2 regions of the Burkholderia multivorans ATCC BAA-247 genome follow, and region 1 is predicted to be linked to the other one. Evidence: riboswitches for the same ligand, from Rfam matches in the RefSeq annotation. Region 1 holds a riboswitch; the other holds the start of a gene.
The links. A riboswitch is a leader RNA that binds a small molecule or an ion and turns the genes downstream of it on or off. The one in region 1 is predicted to bind thiamine pyrophosphate.
Positions count from the first base shown of each region.

Region 1 (4,857 bases):
TCGAATTCGATCGCGACGGCGTTCGGCGATGCGGGCCGCGACACGGCCGATGCGCGCGCCTGCCCCGCGCGATCGCCGCGCGACACGATCAGCACGTCGCCGTCGGCCGGCGCGTCGGGCGCGGTCATGCAGAGCCGCCACGGCGCAGCGGCGCGCGGCCAGTCGCCGAGCCGCGCACGGATGCGTTCGGCCGCTTCGGCGAGCTCGTCGGCGGGCGGCCAGAAGGCGTCGGCAAAACGCGCGCTCATGCGCCGCCTCCGTCCTGATGCCAGAACGGCATCCCGACGACCGGCGTGCTCGCGTGCGCGGTTTCACGTGCGTCCATCGGGCCGGCGAGATACGCGGCGCGGCCGGCCTCGACGCCCTGCGCGAACGCGCGCGCCATGATTTCCGGGTGCGTCGCCTGCGACACGGCCGTATTCAGCAGCACGCCGTCGAAGCCCCACTCCATCACCTGACAGGCGTGCGACGGCACGCCGAGCCCCGCGTCGACGATCAGCGGCACATCGGGCAGCCGCTCGCGCAGCACACGCAGGCCGTATGGATTGACGACGCCCTTGCCGGTGCCGATCGGCGCGCCCCACGGCATCAGCGCCTCGCAGCCGACGTCAAGCAGGCGGCGGCCGATCACCAGATCCTCGGTGCAGTACGGCAGCACCTTGAAGCCGTCCTTGATCAGTTGCGCGGCCGCCTCGATCAGCCCGACCGGATCCGGCTGCAGCGTGTAGTCGTCGCCGATCAGTTCGAGCTTGATCCAGTCGGTTTCGAATACTTCGCGCGCCATGTGCGCGGTCGTCACGGCCTCGGCGACGGTCTGGCAGCCGGCCGTGTTCGGCAGCAACGGCACCGCATGGCGCTTCAGCAGATCGAAGAAGCCGGCTTCGGCCGTGCCGCCCGTCATCTGGCGGCGCAGCGCGACCGTGACCATGCCCGGCCGCGACGCGGCGATCGAATCGGACAGCGACTGCAGCGACGGATAGCGCGACGTGCCGAGCAGCACGCGGCTTGCGAAGGTTTCGCCGTACAGCGTCAGCGCGTCGGCGGGGGTGAGGGACGTCATGTCGTTTTCCTGGAAGAGCGGGACGAACCGGCGGCGTTCAGCCGCCCGCGACGGGGTGCACGACGTCGAGCCGGTCGCCCGCCGCGAGCGTGCGCGCCGCGTGCTGCGTGCGCGCGACGAAGTTGCCGTTCACCGCGACCGCGTACGGCGGGCGCGCGCCGTACGCGGCCAGCGCGTCGGCGACCGTCGCGCCGTCGGGCAGCGTCAGGGTCTGTTGGTTGATCTGGATGTCCATGAGGCTTCGTCGGAATCGGGCGGCGGCGTGCGTCAGGCCGGCTGGCGCGCGTCGTCGCGGTGATGAAGGAGCGTCGGCCAGCGCGCCGCGTCGCGCCATGCGGCGAACGCGTCGGGATCGCGCAGCGTGCCGTCGAGCGCGGCCTGCGCGAGCGCGACGGCCGCGTGCGCGACTTCCGGCGCGATCATGAAGCCGTGCCGGTACAGGCCGTTGACGGCCAGCGTCGATGCGCCGTCCCAGATCACGGCCGGGCGATGATCGGGCAGCGTCGGCCGGCACTGCGCGTTCAGCTCGAGGATGCGCGCCTCGCCGAATGCGGGATGCACGGAGAACGCGGCGCTCAGCAGCTCGAGCGCGGAACGCACGCTCACGGGCGACATGTCCTCGCCCTCCACTTCCGTCGCGCCGATCACATAGAGATCGTCCTGCTTCGGCGCGATGTACAGCGGGTAGCGCGGATGCAGCAGCCGCACCGGACGCGTGAGCCCGATGCCCGGCGCATGCACGCGCGCGACTTCGCCGCGGATGCCGCGCAACGCCGGCAGCGCCGGTTTCGCGCCGAGCCCGCGGCAGTCGATCGTGAAATGCGCAGCCGGCAGGTGGGCGTCGTCGACCGCCGCGTGCCAGTGCGTGTCGACGCCGCGTTCGGCGAGCCCCGCGGCGAGCGCGCGCAGCGCCTGCCGGTTGTCGAGCTGACCTTCGCGCGGCAGCAGCAGGCCGCGTGCGAAACGGCCCGCGAGCGCGGACTCGGCCGCGTCGACCTGCGCACCCGAGAGCGTGACGAAGCCACCGTCGAACAGGTCGGCCGGCGCATTCGCGCGCACGCGGCGCTCGAACAGCGGCGCTTCCGCGCGGTCGGCGTGATGCCAGACGACGAGCGTGCCGTGCTGCTGGAAGAACACCGGTTCGGGCAGTTCGGCGAGCCACTGCGGCCAGCGCGCCAGCGACGCGGCGCCGAGCTCGGTGATCAGCAGTTCGGCGCTGGCCGCTTCGGCGAGCGGCGCGAGCATCGCGGCCGCGATCCACGCCGCCGAACGCTCGCCGTCCGGGCCGCCGCGCTCGTACAGCGCGACGCGATGCCCGTCGCCCGCGAGCCGCCACGCGATCAGCCGGCCGACGAGGCCGCCGCCGAGGATCGCGAAGTCGGGCCGCGAATCGTGAACGTTCATCGCGCGCCCTCCGCGCCGCCCGCCCGCGCGCGCCCGGCGCACGCCGACGCATGCGGCGAAGCGGCGCGCGAACCCGCGCGACAGACTGAAACAACTGAAGATTGATCGGTCATCGGTTCCTTCCGTAACGCGCGGCGCGCGTACCCAAAAGGACGAAACCGGCAGCAAAGGCCGGCCGGGCGGGACTCGGGCGCTGACAATGGGATGGCAGCCAGCGCGGCCCGGCGGGATCAGAAACTTCCCTCGCCGGTATTACCCGGATCGGGTGCGAAGGGTCTTTCTCAGCCTCGCCGCGCCGCCCGGAACACCGTCGGCCGCGCACGAAGCACCCCTGTTTCGTCGTCGGCCATTAGACCATAAAAGCGGAAAACGTCGCAAACTGTCCCCGTTCGGCAAATCGACGTCGCGCGGCGCCGCTCTGGCACAATGCCCGGCAGGCCGGCCGCGCGAGCGGCCGGTTGTTGCGCCACCGCCGGCCTTTAAGTGCCGTTTAAGACGCGCGGGTCACCATCCGGACGCCCGCCGTCGGCGAGCACTCGTCCCGGCATGCCGTCTCGCGGCGCACGCCCGGCTTCGCCCGGCCCGTGCGCCGGCCACTCATCAGGAAGCACATGACCCAATCGATCGATCCCGTCCGCTCCGCCTCCGACGCGCCGCAGGACGAGCGCCCGGTATCCGCATGGAGCCTCATCAAGCCCTACTGGGTGTCGTCCGAATGGAAAGTCGCGTGGGCGCTGCTCGTCACGATCATCGCGATCAATCTCTGCGTCGTCTGGATCAACGTCCAGCTGAACAAGTGGAACGCGCAGTTCTATAACGCGCTGCAGACCAAGAACGTGCACGATTTCCCGCATCTGATGATGCAGTTCTCGATGCTCGCGTTCGGCTTCATCATCCTCGCGGTGTACGGGCTGTACTTGCGGCAGATGCTCGGCTTCCGCTGGCGCCAGTGGCTGACCGACCGCTTTCTCGGCGAATGGCTCGGCGACCGCGCGTTCTACCGCATCGAACGCGACCGCCTCGCCGACAACCCCGACCAGCGCGTGGCCGACGACCTGCAGGCGTTCGCGACGACCACGCTGTCGCTGTCGCTCGATCTGCTCTCGACGGTCGTCACGCTCGCGTCGTTCATCACGATCCTCTGGACGCTCGGCGGCGCGCTGACGCTGTCGCTCGGCGCCACGCCCGTCTCGATCCCCGGCTACATGGTGTGGGCCGCCGCGCTCTACGCGGTGGTCGGCTCGCTCGTGATCCAGAAGGTCGGCCGGCCCCTCGTGTCGATCAACTACCAGCAGCAGCGCGTCGAGGCGGACTTCCGCTTCGGGCTGATCCGCGTGCGCGAAAATGCCGAGCAGATCGCGTTCTACGACGGCGAAGACACCGAAAACCGCAATGCGCAGGGCCTCTTCCTGCGCATCCGCGACAACTGGTGGCGCGTCATGAAATACACGAAGCGCCTGACGTTCGTGAACGCGTTCTACGGACAGATCGCGATCATCTTCCCGTTCGTCGTCGCAGCGCCGCGCTACTTCGCGGGCGCCTTCACGCTCGGCGTGCTGATGCAGATCTCGTCCGCATTCGGCACGGTCAGCGATTCGTTCTCGTGGTTCCTCAACAGCTATCGCACGCTGGTCGAGTGGCGCGCGACCGTCAACCGTCTGCGCGAATTCAAGCGCGTGATGCGCACCTCGCATCTGAAGGAAAGCCTGTCGCCCGCGACCGAGCACGGCGGCATCAACCTGCACTATGTGAATGCCGCGAAGCTGTCGACGTCGTCGCTGAAGCTCGCACTGCCAAACGGCAACGCGCTCGCCAACATCGGCAGCGTGACGATCGAGCCGGGTTCGCGCTGGCTCGTGGTCGGCAAGTCGGGCTCCGGCAAGAGCACGTTCATGCGCGCGCTCGCCGGGCTGTGGCCGTTCGGCGACGGCGCGATCGACGCACCGGTCGGCGCGCGCATGATGTTCGTCCCGCAATCGAGCTATCTGCCGATCGGCACGCTGAAGGCGGCGCTCGCCTATCCGTCGGCGCCCGATGCGTTCGGTGACGACGCGTGCCGCGACGCGCTGCGCGCATGCCACCTCGAAGACTACGTCGACCGGCTCGACGAAACCGCGCACTGGACGCGCGTGCTGTCGCCCGGCGAACAGCAGCGTCTCGCCGGCGCGCGCGTGCTGCTGCACAAGCCCGACTTCCTGTTCCTCGACGAAGCGACGAGCGCGCTCGATGCCGACAACGAGGCGCGGCTCTATCGCCTGTTCGCCGAGCGGCTGCCGAAGGCCGCGATCGTCAGCATCGCGCACCGCGAATCGCTGGCCGCGTTCCACGGCGGTACGATCAACGTCGAGCGCGTGAACGACAGCGACAAGGTGGCCGCGTGAGCGCGCGCGCGG
Region 1 covers NZ_CP009832.1:473,289-478,145, reverse strand. The annotation lists gene thiE (thiamine phosphate synthase) at 1-248, opposite strand, end outside; gene NP80_RS14670 (thiazole synthase) at 245-1,060, opposite strand; gene thiS (sulfur carrier protein ThiS) at 1,098-1,295, opposite strand; gene NP80_RS14660 (FAD-dependent oxidoreductase) at 1,328-2,464, opposite strand; TPP riboswitch at 2,686-2,807, opposite strand; gene NP80_RS14655 (ABC transporter ATP-binding protein/permease) at 3,076-4,845, shown strand; gene NP80_RS14650 (SDR family NAD(P)-dependent oxidoreductase) at 4,842-4,857, shown strand, end outside.

Region 2 (4,857 bases), 930 kb from region 1:
CCGCACCCGCCGCGGACACGGCGGCCGCCGTCATACCGGGCGCGACGTCCGGCATCGCGGTCGGCACGGGGACTGCGATCGGCTCGTACGCCGACGCGCCATCAGCCGCCGACACAGACGCCGACGCAGTCGCAGCAACCGGCGAACCGGCCGCGGCCGCTGCCGGCCGACGCGCCGGATCGAACAGGAACGACAGCCCGACGCTGCCGAGGATCGCGACGGTCGCGACGACCGTCGCCATCGTCACCGGCTCGCCGAGCATCAGCGCGCCGAGCGCCACGGCGACGATCGGATTCACGTACATGCAGCTGCTTGCGATGATCGGGCTCGTGTGCCGGATCAGATAGCCGTACGCGACGTACGCGGCCATCGTGCAGAACACCATCAGATAGACGAACGCGAACACCGGCGCGACCGCGAGGTGTTCGACATGCTCGCCGAGCAGCCATGCGGCGAGCGTCGACATCAGCCCGCCGAGGCCGATCTGCAGCGACGTCGAAAGAAACAGGTCGGACGGCAGTTTGAGCCGCGTCGCGAGATGCGCGCCGCCTGCCCAGAACAGCGCGCCGGCCAGCACGCTGATCGTGCCGAGCGCCGAGTTTTCGGCGGCGGCGCCGCCCGAATTCAGCACGACGATCCCGACCATCCCGAGCGCGACGGCCGCCCACTCGCCTTTCGTCACGCGCCGCCCGGCGACCGCCGCGATCACGGTCGCGAACAGCGGCACCGTCGCGACCATCACCGCGGCCGAACCGCTGCTGACCGTGCGCATCCCGAGCGCGATCGTGCCGGACGACAGCGCGACGAGCATCGTGCCCACGATCGCCGCATTACGGATCTCGACGAGCGTCGGCCATTCGGGCTTGCGGCGCAGCGCGAAGACGAACAGGCCGATCCCGCCGAGCAGGTTGCGCAGCCCCGACAGCAGCAGCGGCGGGAACGACTGCAGCGCGAAATGCAGCCCGCTGTACGTCGAACCCCAGACGAAATAGATGAAGACGAGCGCGAGCGCAACGCGGCCGCCGCGGCTTTGCGGCAGACGAATCCGCAGCGGGAAGCGCGCGAGGAAATCGAGCAGACGGTCGAGCGGCGTCATGGCCTGACCGCCCGCACGTCGCGCCGCGTGCTCCGCCGAAAGACGCCGGCGACGCCGGCAAGCGGCCCTGACAGGGCCGGGAAAGCGAAAGCGGACGTGCGGAACGACATGACAGTGCGAACGGCGACGAATGAAAACCGGCAGGCGGCGGCAGAGGGACAAAAAAACGTGCGCAACCGCAACGGCTGCGCACGCTCGGCATTATGGCACCAAGGATTCGAAAGCATCGCCTGACACTGCTGAAAGGAACAGGACTGACGTTTCGGCGCGACATTTCGGCGGCCGGCGCGCGTGTCGTACGCCGCAAAGCGGCGACGCCCGTCGAAACGATCGCGGTCCCGAAGTTTTCCGCACACGCCGCACGGCACGATGCTGCAGTGCGCAGCCGCCGGCACACGCGTGCGTCGCGCAGTGCGTGCGAGGCGGGCGCCGGCGATGCTGCGCGCGCACGTCGCGCCGCGGCCGGTTCCGGTTGAATCCGCCGCGAAGCCGGTGTATCGTGTGCCCTTGCTAACGCGGGGGTCCTGCAATGCTCCCGGTCGAACCGGCCGGCATTGTGGGTGAGAAATACCCTTTGAACCTGATCTGGATAATGCCAGCGCAGGGAAGCGTACGGGCTTCGCCGCCATCCCTCTGACGAAACCCGCCGCCTCACCAAACTCGTCTCCTGCTTAGCTCGAGCCCCCATTCGTCACGGGGCCCGGGTGAACGCCAAGGCGCCCACTCGGGCCGACAAGGAGATTGCATGAACGCCAATCCGAAGTTTCTGTCTGCCGACGCCCACGTCGACGCTGCTGCCGTCGCGCCGCTGCCCAATTCGCGGAAAGTCTATGTGACGGGTTCGCAGCCCGACATCCGCGTGCCGATGCGCGAGATCACGCAGGCCGACACGCCGACCGGCTTCGGCGGCGAAAAGAATCCCCCGATCTACGTCTACGACACGTCGGGCCCGTACACCGATCCGGACGCCAAGATCGACATCCGCGCGGGCCTGCCGGCGCTGCGCCAGCGCTGGATCGAAGCACGCGGCGACACCGAAACGCTGCCCGGCCTGTCGAGCCAGTACGGCCGCGAGCGCGCGGCCGATCCGGCCACGGCCGACCTGCGCTTCCCGGGCTTGCACCGCAATCCGCGCCGCGCACGCGCCGGCAAGAACGTGACGCAGATGCACTATGCGCGTCAGGGGATCATCACGCCGGAGATGGAGTTCATCGCGATCCGCGAGAACCAGCGCCGCGCCGAATACCTGGAGAGCCTGAAGGCGAGCGGCCCGAACGGCGCGAAGCTCGCCGCGATGATGGGCCGCCAGCATCCGGGGCAGGCGTTCGGCGCCGCGGCATTCGGCGGCAACGCGCCGAGCGAGATCACGCCGGAATTCGTGCGCGACGAAGTCGCGCGCGGCCGCGCGATCATCCCGGCCAACATCAATCACCCGGAATCGGAGCCGATGATCATCGGCCGCAACTTCCTCGTGAAGATCAATGCGAACATCGGCAACTCGGCCGTCACGTCGTCGATCGGCGAGGAAGTCGACAAGATGACGTGGGCGATCCGCTGGGGCGGCGATACGGTGATGGATCTGTCGACCGGCAAGCACATCCATGAAACGCGCGAGTGGATCATCCGCAACAGCCCGGTGCCGATCGGCACGGTGCCGATCTACCAGGCGCTCGAGAAGGTCAACGGCAAGGCCGAGGAACTGACCTGGGAAATCTTCCGCGACACGCTGATCGAGCAGGCCGAGCAAGGCGTCGACTACTTCACGATCCACGCCGGCGTGCGCCTGCAGTACGTGCCGCTGACCGCGAACCGGATGACGGGCATCGTGTCGCGCGGCGGCTCGATCATGGCGAAGTGGTGTCTCGCGCATCACAAGGAAAGCTTCCTCTACGAGCACTTCGAAGAGATCTGCGAGATCATGAAGGCGTACGACGTGAGCTTCTCGCTCGGCGACGGTCTGCGCCCCGGCTCGATCTACGACGCAAACGACGAAGCGCAGCTCGGCGAGCTGAAGACGCTCGGCGAGCTCACGCAGATCGCATGGAAGCACGACGTGCAGGTGATGATCGAAGGTCCGGGCCACGTGCCGATGCAGCTGATCAAGGAAAACATGGATCTGCAGCTCGACTGGTGCAAGGAAGCGCCCTTCTACACGCTCGGGCCGCTGACGACCGACATCGCGCCGGGCTACGACCACATCACGTCGGGCATCGGCGCCGCGATGATCGGCTGGTTCGGCACCGCGATGCTCTGCTACGTGACGCCGAAGGAACACCTCGGCCTGCCGAACAAGGACGACGTCAAGGAAGGCATCATCACGTACAAGCTCGCCGCGCATGCCGCCGATCTCGCGAAGGGTCATCCGGGCGCGCAGGTGCGCGACAACGCGTTGTCGAAGGCCCGCTTCGAGTTCCGCTGGGAAGACCAGTTCAACCTCGGTCTCGATCCGGACAAGGCGCGCGAATTCCACGACGAAACGCTGCCGAAGGATTCGGCCAAGGTCGCGCACTTCTGCTCGATGTGCGGCCCGCACTTCTGCTCGATGAAGATCACGCAGGACGTGCGCGAGTTCGCAGCGCAGCAGGGCGTGTCCGAAGCGGACGCGCTGCAGAAAGGGATGGAAGTGAAGGCCGTCGAGTTCGTCAAGAGCGGCTCGGAAATCTATCATCGTCAGTGACGCACGGCGCGCCGCGGCGCGCACGTCGTTCGTCGAGCCCGCCTTCGCGCGGGCTTTTTTGCGCGCCCGCTCGCATCGCGCGTGCCTGTGCGTGGGGGCGAAACAATTCATTACGAAACGCGTCGGGGCTTAACAAGTCCTTACAGCAGCACCGCAGGCGCGCGCGTAGATTGAATTCATGCGCGGCCGCGGGCCGGCCGCGCGCCCTTCCGTTCACTACCACAAGGACAACGATCATGAACTCGATTCGGCGTATTGGGGTGTGCGCTCTCCTCGTCGCAACGGTGGCCAGCCTGTCGGCCTGCGACTCGATGACGAGGCGCCAGCGTGACACGGCAATCGGTGCGGGCGTCGGCGGCGTCGCGGGCGCGGCAATCGGCGGCAACGCGCTGTCGACGTTGGGCGGCGCAGCGGCCGGCGGCCTGATCGGCAACCAGGTCGGCAAGTAAGCGGCACCACGCGCGCCGCGATGCGGTGCGCGACATGTCGCTCCGGTCCGCCCACGGCGCTTGCGCGGCAGCGAAGCGCCGTTTTCGCATGAGCCGCTCGCGCGCGGGTGCGGAAATGATCCGTTACCGTTTCGTACAGCGTGTCACCGGTGCGCGGCGTATGCTTCGCGTGTAATCGCGCGAACGCCCGCGCGCACGCGCATTCGGATGACGATTCACGGTGCGTACGAAGCAGGCCGGCGCGATACCGCGCCGTTCACGACGGCGCGCACGACCCACGCATCGGCCGCTCGTCGGCCGCCGGAGTGACATCATGAACAGGACGCTCGTCGCCGCCGCGCTCGCTTGCACGGCGCTCGCCGGCTGCTACTACCCGTACGGCTATTACGCGGCCGCGCCGGTTCAGCCGGCGCCCGTCTATGTCGATCCCGCACCCGTCTACTACTATCCGGCGCCCGCCTATGCGCCGGCTTGGGGCGGCTACTGGGGCCCGTCGCTGTCGCTGAACTTCGGCTTCGGCGGCGGACGCGGCGGCTGGCGCCATCACTGACGGCCGCAGGCAACCCATGCGCGTCGTCGCGGTTGCATAGCGCATGGCGCGCGTTGCGCCGTCGCGGCGCCGCGCGCTCTTCCCC
Region 2 covers NZ_CP009832.1:1,401,129-1,405,985, reverse strand. The annotation lists partial or broken gene NP80_RS18995 (EamA family transporter) at 1-1,096, opposite strand, end outside; TPP riboswitch at 1,604-1,721, shown strand; gene thiC (phosphomethylpyrimidine synthase ThiC) at 1,842-3,773, shown strand; gene NP80_RS18980 (glycine zipper 2TM domain-containing protein) at 4,010-4,222, shown strand; gene NP80_RS18970 (hypothetical protein) at 4,536-4,772, shown strand.
Region 2: another riboswitch for thiamine pyrophosphate. It lies ahead of thiC (phosphomethylpyrimidine synthase ThiC); the one in region 1 lies ahead of NP80_RS14660 (FAD-dependent oxidoreductase).